2 regions of the Agromyces aerolatus genome follow, and region 1 is predicted to be linked to the other one. Evidence: predicted binding sites of a transcription regulator. Region 1 holds the regulator's gene; the other holds the start of a gene.

What was found. Region 1 encodes LexA, which represses DNA repair genes until DNA is damaged. Its sites were predicted from a motif close to TCGAACANNTGTTCGA; they were not measured.
Region 2: the regulator LexA is predicted to act here: its motif matches at 5,207-5,222, upstream of RH864_RS07440 (HNH endonuclease signature motif containing protein).

Annotation. Positions count from the first base shown of each region.
Region 1 covers NZ_JAVKGQ010000012.1:39,186-46,398, reverse strand. The annotation lists gene hflX (GTPase HflX) at 1-1,110, shown strand, start outside; gene RH864_RS14335 (methylenetetrahydrofolate reductase) at 1,364-2,326, shown strand; gene metE (5-methyltetrahydropteroyltriglutamate--homocysteine S-methyltransferase) at 2,323-4,656, shown strand; gene RH864_RS14325 (alpha/beta fold hydrolase) at 4,780-5,532, shown strand; gene lexA (transcriptional repressor LexA) at 5,547-6,224, opposite strand; gene RH864_RS14315 (LysM peptidoglycan-binding domain-containing protein) at 6,565-6,906, shown strand; gene RH864_RS14310 (histidinol-phosphate transaminase) at 6,969-7,213, shown strand, end outside.
Region 2 covers NZ_JAVKGQ010000004.1:190,684-197,896, reverse strand. The annotation lists gene RH864_RS07475 (DUF805 domain-containing protein) at 108-539, shown strand; gene RH864_RS07470 (ATP-dependent DNA ligase) at 606-2,129, opposite strand; gene RH864_RS07465 (GntR family transcriptional regulator) at 2,308-2,982, shown strand; gene RH864_RS07460 (1-aminocyclopropane-1-carboxylate deaminase) at 3,078-4,100, shown strand; gene RH864_RS07455 (hypothetical protein) at 4,072-4,236, opposite strand; gene RH864_RS07450 (hypothetical protein) at 4,239-4,553, opposite strand; gene RH864_RS07445 (hypothetical protein) at 4,591-4,878, opposite strand; gene RH864_RS07440 (HNH endonuclease signature motif containing protein) at 5,333-6,424, shown strand; gene RH864_RS07435 (ArsR/SmtB family transcription factor) at 6,570-7,213, opposite strand, start outside.

The sequences.
Region 1 (7,213 bases):
GGCAAGGTCGAGGAGCTGCGGCACATCGTCGCCGCGCTCGGTGCCGACACCGTGGTGGCCGACACCGAGCTCGCGCCCAGCCAGCGGCGTGCGCTCGAGGACGCGGTGAAGGTCAAGGTCATCGACCGCACCGCGGTCATCCTCGACATCTTCAGTCAGCACGCGAAGAGCCGCGAGGGCAAGGCGCAGGTCGAGCTCGCCCAGCTCGAGTATCTGCTCCCGCGCCTGCGCGGCTGGGGTGAGTCCATGTCGCGCCAGGCCGGTGGTCAGGTCGGCGGCGCGGGCGCCGGCATGGGCTCGCGCGGTCCGGGTGAGACGAAGATCGAGCTCGACCGGCGCCGCATCCACTCGCGCATGGCGAAGCTCCGCCGGCAGATCGCGGGCATGAAGCCCGCCCGCGAGGCCAAGCGCGCCAACCGGCGACGCAACGCGGTGCCCTCGGTCGCGATCGCGGGGTACACCAACGCGGGCAAGTCGAGCCTCCTCAACCGCATCACGGGTGCGGGCGTGCTCGTCGAGAACGCGCTGTTCGCGACGCTCGATGCGACGGTCCGGCGCAACACGACGCCCGACGGGCGCGTGTACACGATCGCCGACACGGTCGGGTTCGTCCGCAACCTGCCGCACCAGCTCGTCGAAGCGTTCCGGTCGACGCTCGAAGAGGTCGGCGACGCCGACCTGATCGTGCACGTCGTCGACGCCGCACACCCCGACCCGGCCGGTCAGATCGCGACGGTCCGCGACGTCATCGGCGAGGTCGGCGCACGCGACCTCCCCGAGCTCGTGGTCTTCAACAAGGCCGACCTGGTGACGCCCGAGGAGCGCCTCGTGCTGCGCGGTCTCGAGCCGAACGCCGTGTTCGCCTCGGCGCGGACGGGCGAGGGCGTGCGCGACATCCTGGAGGCGATCGCGCGGCTGCTGCCCGACCCGTCGGTCGAGGTCGATCTGCTCGTGCCGTACGACCGCGGCGACGTGGTCTCGGCGCTGCACGAGACCGGTCGCGTGCTGTCGGTCGACTATGCCGAGGGCGGCACCCGGATCCGGGCACTGGCCTCACCCGAGCAGGCGGCTCAGCTCGCCGAGTTCGCGGCGGCCGACGCGCTGGCCTGATCCGCGCCCCGGCGGCGCATGCCGGCTCGGGTCGGCCGATGCGACGCGTCATTCGGCGCAACACCCCCTCCCGCTGAGCGCCAACTCGGCGTATCGTCGCTCGTGATCTACGGTGGCCGGCCCGATGCCCGCCACGAGGAGCGACCGCCGAGCCCGGCACCCGCCCGCGAGATCCACCGGACCGAGCACGGCCGGGGGAGCGCGGCGTGCCGCGCGGTCTCCGGCTCCGCGCGGCACGCGGGGGAGGAGCGACATGGCAGCGCACGGCGGCGGCACGTCCATCTCGTTCGAGTTGTTCCCGCCGCGCAGCGATGCCGCGGCGCTCGCGCTGGGTCGGACGATCGATCGCCTGGCCGAGGCGCATCCGGCGTTCATCTCGGTGACGTTCGGCGCCGGCGGGTCCTCGCGCGAGCGCTCGCTCACCGTGCTGCGGTACATGCTCGAGCAGACCGATGTCGAGCCCATGGCGCATCTCACGTGCGTCGGCTCGTCGCACGCCGAGGCCAACCGGCTGGTGCGCGACTTCCTCGACGCCGGAGTGACCAGCTTCCTCGCGCTGCGCGGCGACCCGCCGATCGGGGCCGAGGACGATGACGGCCTCGGCGACCTCGGCAGTGCGGCCGAGCTCGTGCAGCTCATCCATCGCGTCCAGGAGGAGCGCGAGCCGTTCACGCAGGCCGGCATCCCCGGCCTGCCTGGCGTGACCGAGATCCGCGAGCGGCCGCGACCCGAGCGGGTCGCGGTCGCGGCGTTCCCGACGGGGCATCCGCGATCGCGCGGGCCGCACCAGGACGTCGACACGCTGCTCGCGAAAGAGATCGCGGGGGCGAACCTCGCCATCACCCAGCTGTTCTGGCACGCCGACGACTATCTGAGCTTCGTCGAACGCGCGCGGGCCGGGGGTGTGACGATCCCGATCCTGCCCGGGATCATGCCGGTCACGACCCCCGCCCGGCTGAAGCGGCTGACCGACCTCACCGGCGTCGAGCCGCCCGCGCAGCTCGCGATCGACCTCGAGATCGAGCCGGACGCCGACACGCAGGCCGAGATCGGGGTCGCCTACGCCGCGCGCCTCGCGGCCGACGTGCTGGGAGGCGCCCCAGGACTGCATCTGTACACCTTCAACCGACACGAGGCCGTGCTCGGCGTGCTGGACCGGCTCGGTCTCATGCCGTCGGCGCGCGCCGCCGAAGAGAGGAACGTGACCAACCCATGAGCCACCGCACCTTCCCTGCTGGGACGATCCTCGGGTACCCGCGCATCGGCCGACGACGCGAGTTGAAGCGCGCCGTCGAGGCGTTCTGGGCCGGCGGCCTCGACGCGGCCGCGCTCGAGGAGCGAGCGTCCGAGCTCCGCCGGTCCACGCGCGAGCGACTCGCCGAGCTCGGGCTGCGGCGTGACGGGTCGGCGATCCCCGAGTCGTTCTCGTACTACGACCAGGTCCTCGACGCCGCCCTCGCGGTCGACGCGGTGCCCGCTCGGTTCGAGCACCTGATCGGCGAGGACGGCGTGGACCTGGCCGGGTCGTTCACGATCGCGAGGGGCGAGGGCGCCGACGCGCCGCTCGAGATGACGAAGTGGTTCGACTCGAACTACCACTATCTCGTGCCGGAGATCGGGCCGGAGACGGCGTTCCGCGCGCGCCCCGAGCGCGTGCTCGCGGGGTTCCGTGAGGCCGTGGCCGACGGGTTCCTCACGCGTCCCGTGCTCGTGGGCCCGGTGACGCTGCTCGCGCTCGCGAAGCCGGCGGAGGGCGCGCCCGCATCGTTCCATCCGATCGACCGGCTCGGCGACCTCGTCCCGGTGTACGCCGAACTGCTCGCGGCACTGGCCGACGCGGGCGCCGAATGGGTGCAGCTCGACGAGCCCGCGCTCGTGAGCGAGAGCCTCGACGTGCCTCGCGACCGGGTGCTCGACGCGATCGGCCAGGCGTATGACGCACTGGGCGCTGCGACGGCTCGCCCCGCGATCTTCGTCGCCGCGCCCTACGGCGGGCTCGACGACGCGCTGCCCGCACTCGCGGCGACGCCCGTCGAGGCGATCGGGCTCGACCTCGTCCGCGGAACGGTGCCCGAGCGTCTCGATCCCGCGACCGAGGAGGCGCTGGCGGGCAAGACGCTCGTCGCGGGGGTCGTCGACGGGCACAACATCTGGCGCGGCGACCTCGACGCCGCGCTCGCACGCGCCGAGGCGCTCGCGGGCTGGTCCGGCAGCGTCGCGGTGTCGACGTCGACGTCGCTGTTCCACGTCCCGCACGACGTCGCCGACGAGACGAAGCTCGATCCGCGCCTCGCGAGCTGGCTCGCGTTCGCGGACCAGAAGGTCGAGCAGGTGGCGGTGCTCGCGCGCGGCCTCACGGAAGGACGCGAGGTCGTCTCCGCCGAGCTCGACGCCGCGCGCGCCGCGCTCGACGACCGTGCGCAGGCGCCCGGCGTGCGGGTGCCCGCGGTCCGTGCCCGGCTCGCGGCGCTCGGCGCGGCCGACTTCGCGCGCACCGACTACGCCGATCGGGTCGTCGCGCAGGGTGCCCTCGAGCTCCCCGAGCTGCCGACCACGACGATCGGCTCGTTCCCGCAGACCGCCGAGATCCGGCGGGCGCGGGCACGGCTCACGAAGGGCGAGCTCGACGAGGCGGCGTACCGCGCCGAGATGCGTGCGGAGATCGAACGGGTCATCCGTCTGCAGGAGGAGCTGGGACTCGACGTCCTCGTCCACGGCGAGCCCGAGCGCAATGACATGGTGCAGTACTTCGCCGAGCTGCTCGACGGCTTCGCCGTGACCGAGCACGGCTGGGTGCAGTCCTACGGGTCGCGCTGCACCCGGCCCTCGATCCTCTGGGGCGACGTCTCCCGGCCCGCTCCCATGACCGTGGCGTGGTCGACGTACGCGCAGTCGCTCACCGACAAGCCCGTGAAGGGCATGCTGACGGGGCCAGTGACCGTCCTCGCGTGGTCGTTCGTGCGCGACGACCAGTCGCTCGCCGACACCGCCCGTCAGGTCGCGCTGGCGCTCCGCGACGAGATCGGCGACCTCGAGGCCGCGGGCATCCGGGTCATCCAGGTCGACGAGCCCGCGCTCCGCGAGCTGTTGCCGCTCAAGCGCGCGGATCAGCCCGCGTACCTCGACTGGTCCGTCGGCGCGTTCCGGCTCGCGACCGGCGGCGCGGCGGCGGCCACCCAGGTGCACACGCACCTGTGTTACTCGGAGTTCGGCGTCATCATCGACGCGATCAGGAACCTCGACGCCGACGTGACCTCGATCGAGGCCGCCCGCAGCCGCATGGAGGTCGTCGACGACCTGGCCGAGAGCGGGTTCGACCACGGCATCGGGCCGGGGGTGTACGACATCCACTCACCGCGCGTGCCGAGCACCGACGAGGTGCGGTCGATGCTCGAGCGCGCGGTCGCCGAGATCCCCGCGACCCGGCTGTGGGTCAATCCGGACTGCGGGCTCAAGACCCGCGGGTATGCCGAGACGGTCGAGTCGCTCGAGCACATCATCGCCGCGACGAAGGCGGTGCGCGCGGGCATCGCGGTACCCGGCTGATCGTCGCGCGCGCGGCGCGCGGCCGGGGCATCCGATCCGTCACGGATGTCCCGGCCGCGGTTCACACGCGACGTGCGGTCCGCTCGGGGTGACCGCCCAGGTGCGCGACCTACCCTCGTGGGTATGCGATTGGCCGTCACCGAGACCGGAGCCGGGCCGCGCACCGCGATTCTCATCCACGGCATCATGTCGGACTCGCGCGCGTGGCACCGGGTCACCGCCGAGCTCGAGCAGCACGGGTTCCGAGTGATCGCGGTCGACCTCGCCGGCCACGGGCGGAGCCCGAGGGCCGCACGGTACTCGCCGGCGGCGTGGGCCGACGACGTGGTCGAGACGCTCACCCCGCTGCTCGACGGGCCGCCCGACGTGGTCATGGGCCACTCGCTGGGCGGGCTCGTCGCGAGCCTCGTCGCCGACCGCATGGCACCGCGGGCCGCGATCTACATCGACCCCGCGTTCTCGTTCCCCACGGGGCTGCGCGGCCTGGCGTTCAAGCTGTTCTTCGCGATCGCGCCGCGCCCGCGCCGGTCAGCGCTCGTGAAGATGAACCCGAAGTGGCACGCCGACGACGTCGAGATCGAGCTCGCGACGCTTCGCGACTGGGACAAGCGCACCATCCTCGGGTTCAGCGACACCCGGCCGCTCGTGCCGCCCGTATCGCTCGTTGCGCCGAGCCTCGTCGTGCTCGCCGAGAAGAGCCTGCTCATCACTGAGCAGGTGGCCGCACGGCTCCGCGGTCAGGGCATGACGGTGCAGACGCTCGAGGGCACGGGCCACACCGTGTTCCGCGACGACCACGCCGGGTTCATGCACGCGGTGCTCGACTGGCTGCGTGCCGTGCCGGCGCCGGCGCACGGCGCCGCGCACACCCGGTAGGGCCGCCGCGGGCGTCAGACGGCGCGCAGCACCGCCACGACCTTGCCGAGCACCTCGGCCGCATCGCCGAGGATGGGCTCGAACGCGGTGTTGCGGGGGAGCAGCCACGTGTGGCCGTCGCGCTGGCGGAACACCTTCACGGTCGCCTCGCCGTCGAGCATCGCCGCGACGATCTCGCCGTTCTCGGCCGAACGCTGAGCCCGGATGACGACCCAGTCGCCGTCGCAGATCGCGGCGTCGATCATCGAGTCGCCCACGACCTTGAGCATGAAGAGCTCGCCCTTGCCGACGAGCTGGCGCGGAAGCGGGAACACCTCGTCGATCTGCTGGTCGGCCGTGATCGGCACGCCCGCCGCGATGCGCCCCACGAGCGGGACCATCGCGGCGTCGTTGATCGGGATGGGCTCGCTCGCGGAGACGCGCGCCTCTGAACCGGGCAGCTCGATGAGCACCTCGAGGGCGCGCGGCCGGTTCGGGTCGCGACGCAGGTACCCGGCGAGCTCGAGCTGGTTCAGCTGATGCGTGACGCTCGACAGCGAGGACAGGCCGACGCCGTCCCCGATCTCGCGCATGCTCGGCGGATAGCCGCGTTCGGCGACCGATCGCTGGATGACCTCGAGGATCGCGGTCTGCTTCGCCGTCAAGCCCTTGGAGCGTCGCCGTCGCGAGCCGGACTCCGGTGTGCGGTCGATGTCGGTGCTCACGGTCTCGCCCCTCGTTGCGACCGCCGCGCGGCCGGATGTCGGTGGTCTGTGTTCGACTCAGATCAGTGTTCGAAGCAGATCGAACATTCGAAACTGTATCTGCCCGGGGCGACCGCATCAAACATATGTTCGAGCGTGTCGCATCACGATCTGCGCCATCCCGCCGATCTGTGCCGAAGCGCCCGTGCAGAAGAAATGGAGAGAGACCTTGCGCGGTCGTTCATTCGAAGATACATTCGGAACAGAGCTTCGCACCGGCCGCTCCCGGCCGAGCGGCGGGTGCGGCTCGACCACATCGACAGCACGGCGAGAACCGTCAGGAGGAACCATGAGCGAGACCACCACGTTCGGCGCAGCCCCTCGAACGCGCCTGCGGCTGACCCGCCGCGGGCGTGCGGTGCTGACGACGCTCGCCGCACTGCCGATCGCCGTGTTCGCCTCGGTCTCGGTGCTGGGCGCGGGCGTCGCCGCGGCAGACGGCGGCGACACGCCGGTGGCTCCGCTCGAGGTCGTGACCGTCGGGCACGGCGACACGCTCTGGGAGCTCGCCGAGTCGATCGCGCCCGAAGAAGACCCGCGCGAGGTCATCGCCGACATCGTCCGGCTCAACGGCCTCGGCGACGCGGTCGTGCAGCCCGGCCAGAAGCTCGCCCTGCCGGCGCACGAGTAGCCGGCCGGTGCGACCGGCCGGGTGCGACCGGGGCCCTCCCGGCTGACGACTACCATGGCCTGGTGACGAGCCTCGACGACCTCCCCATCCGAGACGACCTCCGCGGAAGATCGCCGTACGGCGCACCGCAGAAGGCCGTGCTCGTTGCGCTGAACGTCAACGAGAACACGCATCCGATTCCCGAGGCGGTCGCGCACGACATCGTCGCGCGTGTCGCCGCGGCGATCCTCGGGCTGAACCGCTATCCCGACCGGGAGTTCACCGAGCTGCGCACCGCGTTCGCCGCGTACCTCGGTCACGGGCTTCG
Region 2 (7,213 bases), on a different contig from region 1:
GCATCGCTGGTCGACGTCCGGGGGGACGTACCGGGCGAGACCTCTGGCGCCGTGCGCTCCCCCTCATGCCCGCCTGGCTCGTCCCACGACCCTACGAAGGAGCCCACATGACCGACACCTACACCCAGTCAGCCCCGCTGTCGCAGCCGCTCTACGGCGCGAGCTTCGGCCAGGCGATCTCGCGGTTCTTCAAGAAGTACGCCACCTTCACCGGCCGCGCGAGCCGCAGCGAGTTCTGGTGGGCCGCGCTCGTCGTGTTCCTCGTGAACGCGGTGATCTCGGGCATCATGTCGACCGGCATCATCCCCGACGAGAACGGCGTCTACGGGCCGACCTACGCGATCGGCCTCGTGCTCAGCATCGTGTGGTTCCTCGCGACGATCGTGCCGTGGCTCGCGATCGTGTGGCGCCGCTTCCACGACACGAACAAGGGTGGCCCGTTCTATTTCCTGGTGTTCATCCCGCTCGTCGGCGGCATCATCGTGCTCATCATGCTCGCGCTGCCGTCGGACCCCGCCGGCGCGCGTTTCGACCGCTGACGCGGTCAGCGACCGACTCGGATGGGGCCGGCTCTTCGGAGCCGGCCCCATCTTTCGCGCGTGACGTCAGCCGCGCAGCAGTTCGCGCAGCGACTGGATGGTGTCGGCCTCGGCCGGCTGCTTGTCGTCGCGGTACCGCTTGACGCGAGCGAAGCGCAGGGCGATGCCGCCCGGGTATCGGCTGGAACGCTGCACGCCGTCGATCGCGATCTCGACGACCGTGACCGGTGCGACCTGCACGGCGGCGGCCGTACGGCCCGTCTCGATCTCCTGGAAGTACCCGGTCTGCCAGGTGAGCAGCGCGTCGGTGAGCCCTTTGAACGTCTTGCCGACCATGACGAACCCACCCGGTTCGCCGAACTCGCCGACGGGGTCGTAGGCGCCGAGGTGCAGGTTGGAGAGCCACCCGGTGCGCCGCCCGTACCCCCACTCGGCGGCGAGCACGACGAGGTCGTAGGTGTGCACGGGCTTCACCTTGACCCAGCTCGACCCCCGACGCCCCGCGGCGTAGGTCGAGTCGACCGCCTTCACGACCACGCCCTCGTGACCGGCCTCGAGCGCCTCGCGCGAGACGCGCTCGGCCTCACCGGGGTCGGCGGTGATGACGCCCGGGATGCGGTGCTCGGGCGCGATGGTCTCGAGGATGTCGCGCCGGACCGCGAGCGGCTCGTCGATGAGGTCGCGGCCGTCGGCGTGCAGCACGTCGAAGAACCACGGATGCAGCACCGCTTCGCGGGCGGCGTCGGCCCCGAACCGCGACATCGTGTCCTGGAACGGCCGCGGCGTGTCGTTCTCGTCGAGCGCGAGCGTCTCGCCGTCGAGGATCAGATCGTTCGCGGGCATCGCACGGACCACGTCGACCACCTCGGGCAGGCGGTGCGTGATGTCGGCGAGGTTGCGCGTGAAGACCCGGATGTCGTCGCCGGCACGGTGCACCTGGATGCGCGCGCCATCGAGCTTGTATTCGACGGATGCCTCGCCGGTGGTCGCGACCGCCTCGGCCGCCGTGGCTGCCGAGGCGGCGAGCATCGGCAGCACCGGGCGGCCCACCACGAGGCCGACGGCCTCGAGCTCGCCCGGCTCGCCCGCCAGCGCGACGCGCGCGGTCTCGCCGAGGTCGCCGGAGAGCATCGCCGCGCGCCGGACGGTGGCACCCGGACGGTCGGCGGCTCGCGCGATCGCGTCGATCAGGACGCCCTCGAGCGCGCCGGTGCGCATCTCGCCGAGCAGCATGCGGCCGAGGAAGTCGTGCTCGCGCGGCGTGGCCCGCGCGGTGAGGTCGCGCATGGCGATGGTGCGCAGCGCGGCCGAACCCGAGCCGGACAGCGTCGTCAGCCGGTCGAGGAAGTCGTCGACGTCGGCGATCGTCAGACTCGGCACCTCGGCCGGCTCGGCCGACGCGTTCGACCACCCGCGCCAGCCGACGCCCACCCGGCCCTGGCGAGGCTTGCCGAGGAGGAATCCGATCGCGGGGGCGAGCTCGTCGGGTGCGAGCGCCCGGAGCAGCCCGGCGAGCGCGTCGACCTTCGCGAGACGCGATCTCGTCGACGCGACGGCCTCTGCGACCCCCACGAGCTCATCGAGCAGCACCCGGCCAGTCTGGCAGCGGCCACCGACATGCGAGAGGGCTTGCGCGAGCGCCCCGACCAGGCGATCGATCTCGGGCGCTCCGACCGGACGCGCTGACAGGTCGGCGCGCGAATGCCTTGACATTTCGGCGGCAGTAACGTGCAATATTTTGCATGTCGCTGAACTCGACGAGGCACCCATGCCGTTGACCACCCCGCGGCCCGGGCGCCCGAGCTCGCTGCGCGACTACGCCTACACCGAGCTCCGCGATGCCATCGTGAGCGGTGAGCTCGCCCCCGGCGAGCGGCTGCGCGACCCCGAGCTCGAATCGTGGCTCGGCGTGAGCCGGACCCCGATCCGAGAGGCGATCGCCCGCCTCGAGCTCGCGGGACTCGTCCGCACGCAGCGCGCGAAGCAGACCGTGGTCGCGCCGCTCGACACGCGCGCGGCGCTCGCGGCGCAGCGCATCGCCGCCTCGCTGCACGAGCTCGCCGTGCGCGAGGCCGTGCCGCAGCTCACGGAGGCGGACCTGGACGCCATGCGCGCGGCCAACGACGCGTTCTCGGCGGCGCTCCGAGCCGGTGACGTCGACGCGGCCATCGCCGCAGACGACGACTTCCACGGGGTGGCCGTCCGCGCGAGCGCGAACCCGCTGCTGCCCGGCCTGCTCGAACAGGTGACCCCGCAACTCCGCCGGCTCGAGCGCGCCCGATTCGGTTCGCTCGCGGGACGCGGCTCGGTCGCCGACCACGACCGCATCATCGCGCGATGCGCGGCCGGCCAGGTCGAGGAGGCCGCACTCGCGGCACGCGAGAACTGGTCCACGCTCGGCCGCCTGCTCGATCTCGACGACGCCCCGGCGGGGACGGGATAGCGCGCCCGAGACCTCCGCCCGAGACATCCGCACCCGGGCACCCGCCCGAGACATCCGCCCCACCAGACACGGACCGACCAGAAGGAGCCACGCTCATGCCCATCGCCGACTTCCCGCGCCATCAGCTCACGTTCGGGCCGAGCCCGATCCACCCGGTCGACCGGCTCAGCGCCCACCTCGGCGGCGCGCGCGTGTGGATGAAACGCGAAGACGTCTCGAGCGGGCTCGCCTACGGCGGCAACAAGATCCGCAAGCTCGAGTACCTGGTGCCCGAGGCGCTCGCCCAGGGTGCCGACACGCTCGTCTCGATCGGGGGCGTGCAGTCCAATCACACGCGGCAGGTCGCCGCGGTCGCGGCGCACCTCGGCATGAAGGCCGTCCTCGTGCAGGAGCACTGGGTGAACTGGCCCGACGCCGTGAACGACCGGGTCGGAAACATCCTGCTCTCACGGCTCATGGGGGCCGATGTGCGCCTTTCGCCTGCGGGGTTCGGCATCGGGTTCAAGGAGTCGTGGCGGCAGGCGATCGCCGACGTCGAGGCGGCCGGCGGCACGCCGTACGCGATCCCCGCCGGCGCCTCGGATCACCGGCTCGGCGGACTCGGCTTCGCGAACTGGGCGCACGAGGTCGCCGCGCAGGAGCGCGAGCTCGGCGTGTTCTTCGACACGATCGTCGTGTGCGCCGTGACCGGGTCGACGCACGGTGGAATGATCGCGGGCTTCGCCGACCTCGAGGCGAACTTCGGCGGGCGGCCGCGCCGCGTGATCGGCATCGACGCGTCGGCGAAGATCGATGAGACCCGCGAGCAGGTCGGGCGCATCGCGCGCAACACCGCCGAGCTGATCGGCGTGGGCCGTCCGCTCCGCGACGACGAGGTGAACGTGCTCGAAGGCTGGGCCGGTGACGAGTACGGCATCCCCGTCGAGTCGACCGATGAGGCGATGCGGCTCACCGGGCGCCTCGAGGGCGTCATCCTCGATCCGGTCTACGAGGGGAAGTCCATGGCCGGGCTGATCGACCTCGTGTCGAGCGGCGAGATCTCGAAGGACTCGAATGTGCTCTACGCGCACCTCGGCGGGCAGCCCGCGATCAACGCGTACAGTGGGCGGTACCACTGACCCCGGGGACACGCTCGGCCGCGCTGCGATCAGCGATCGTGATGAAGGCCGCCGGGATCAGGCCGTAGGCGAGACCGACGGCGTAGAGCACGACCCAGCCGTCGAGGTCGGCTTCGGCCGGCGACCCGGCCGCCACGGTCAGACCCGCCGATACGGCCCACGCAGCCGCGCCGAGGCCCGCGAGGCTCCGGCCACGAGGAGATACGCTCGTCGGTCCTTCGCTTCGAGCCGCGGCACCAGCAGCGAGACGAGACCGGCCGCGAGGCCCGCGCACGCGCCTCCGAGCGCCAGTCCGAGCAGCGCGTCGGCTGGAATCGTCCCGTCGACGCGACCCCGGAAATCCCAGTGGAATGCGAGCTCGTCGGGCATCGCCATCGACCAGCGCAGGAAGCTGAGCACGATGAACACGGCGGGTGCCGTCAGGCTCGCGGCCGCGAGCGCTCGGCCGAGCACGCGCCGTCTGGCTGCGAATTCCGGCCGACGCGCCAACTCAGCGGGATCGGAGCGCATGCCGGGCGAGGAACGCGGCCGCCTTGAGCGTGAGCCGCGGCTCGGCCTGTCTCAAGCGCCGGATCGCCCGCATCTCGTCACCGACATCGACGCCGTCACCGCGCCCGACACCGACACTTCCGGCGTCTCCGATCAGCCGCTCGGCCCACGCCAGCGCAGGCACTGGCGGCTGCCCGCCGACCGGCACCTCGCCGCCGAAGATCGCAGCGAGGCGACGGCGCGGATCCTCCCGGTCACCGAGGATCGCTGCGGACCACCTGCTCTGCATGTCACACCTCTCCGGTACGGTCACGTTCGCTGTCTTCTTCACGGTACGAGCCAGGCGGTGGACTCGCCTCCGTCGCCCGACGGAGATCGGGGTACCGGCGCGATGCTGGCGATTCGAGTTCTCCACAGATGTCGGATGGATCGAAGCTGTATTCGAAAATATTGCTATCTTGGAAGTATGTCTTCTTCCGATCTCCCGGCAGCGCGACCTCCGGGCGCTGAGTGCACGAGCGGCGAGGCGCGGTCGGCTCAGCGAGGCGGCCTCGCCGAACTCGTCGACAGCGCGGTGGCACACCAGCGCGCAGTCGGTCGGCACGACGCCGCGCGACTCGAGCACGTGTTCCGAGTGCTGGAGTTCGCCGCATCGAACGCCCACGATCTCGTTGCCGCCCGATTCAGCGGCGCACCCGCCGCTCGCCGACTAGCCCGACGCGGTCGCCGCCCTCGACGACCGGCTGGCCGAGCTCGCCCGCACTGACAACCCGGCCCGACTCCGACGCGCAGCGCGCAGGCTCGTGGAGAGCGTCCAGGCCGACACGATCGCCGCGCGGCATCAGAAAGCGCGTGCCGAACGCCGAGTCGAGCTGCAGCCCGCTCACGACGGCATGGCCTGGTTGCACCTGCTGCTGCCGGCGGCCGATGCCCTGCTGATCAAGAACCGACTCTGCCAGGCTGCTGACCGCGCTCGTCGCGCGGAGCCGAGCGCCCCGAGCACCGGCGCCGGTGTGATCGGCCAGACGACCCGCGAACCGCTCGCTCGGCACGACGAGGTGCGACGCGAGCTCGCCGCCGAACGGCATCTCGATCAGCTCCGGGCCGACCTCGCCCGCGATCTCCTGCTGCATGCGATACCTCCCGGACCGCCACGCGACGCACCTGAGCGCCGCCGGCGGGAGCGAGACGAGACGCGGCATCACAGCTCGGCGCACCACTCGGCCGCTGAAGAGAGTGCCGAACACCACGTTTCCGAGACGGTCAGCGCCGAACAGACCGTCGCCTCCCTGACCGGCATCCGCCCGACCGTGCATGTGACCGTGCCGGTGATGACGCTGCTCGGCCGAACCGACGAGCCTGGCCTCCTCGACGGGTACGGCCCGATCGACGCCGACACGGCTCGAGCTCTGGCCGGCGAGGCAGCCTCGTTCACCCGATTGCTGACCCATCCGGTCACGTCCGCCGTGCTCGATGTCGATCGTACGAGCTATCGAGTGCCCGCAGATCTCCGCCGGTGGCTACAGGTTCGTGACGGGACCTGCCGGTTTCCGGGGTGCAGCCGTGCAGCGATCCGATGTGATCTCGATCACTCCGAAGGCTGGGCCGGCGAGGGCGGCGCCACCTCGCACGACAACCTTGCCCACCTGTGTGCCGCCCATCACCATCTGAAACATGACACGGGCTGGTCACTCCGGCACCTGCACGAGGGCGTGCTCGAGTGGACCTCGCTGACCGGGGCCCGCTACCGCACCGCTCCAGAGAGCGGACTCACGATGGTCTCACCACCTCGCGCTCCAGATTCAGCGGCTCCGACGGGACGACCTCCGTTCTGACCCGCACCGTTCTGACCCGCACCGTTCTGACCCGCACCGTTCTGATCCGCACCGTCCTGCGCTCAGCGACACCGGTCTGCTCTGCGCCGGCACCGCCCTGCGCTCACCGGCGCCGCCGGACGCTCCGCGCCGTTCGCGGGCACCTTCAGATAGCGCCGCCGACGATCGCCTCGCCGAGCGGGGTGCGGCTGTGCAGCACACGGGCGCCGTCGCGTGTGCTCTGCATGAGCCCGGCGTTCCGGAGAACGCTGAGGTGGTGCGATGCCGTCGACGCGGCGAGACCGCCGTCGGCGGCGACCTGCGAGGTCGTCCTGGTCTCATGCCCGGCGAGCAGGATCGCCGCGCGTGCGGGACCCACGAGTGCCGCGAGAGCGTCTGCAGACTCCGCGGAGTCACGCGCCCACGTCTCCGTCACGCCCTGGGCGGGGTAGAACAGCGTCGGCTGCGCGGGCGGCTCGGTCAGCACCGCGCATCGGGCCGCCATGACCGAGGGCACGAGCACGAGTCCGCTGCCCCGGCAGTCGAGCACCTCGCGGTGCGTTCGCATCGCGACCCGCACGGTGTCGCCGTGCCATTCGACGGACGTGTTCAGCGCACCCAGCATCTGCGCGACGCCCTCCGTGGCGATCCGGCGAGCGCGCACCGCGATGTCGGCGCGCAGCACCCGCTCCAGCTGCCCCCACACCGGCGCGAGCAGCGCCGACCAGACCTCGAGCCAGGCATCGGCGATGAGCTCGCGGGCGCGTTCGGGCTGCGCACGCATCCGCACGATCGCCGCCCGGCGCTCAC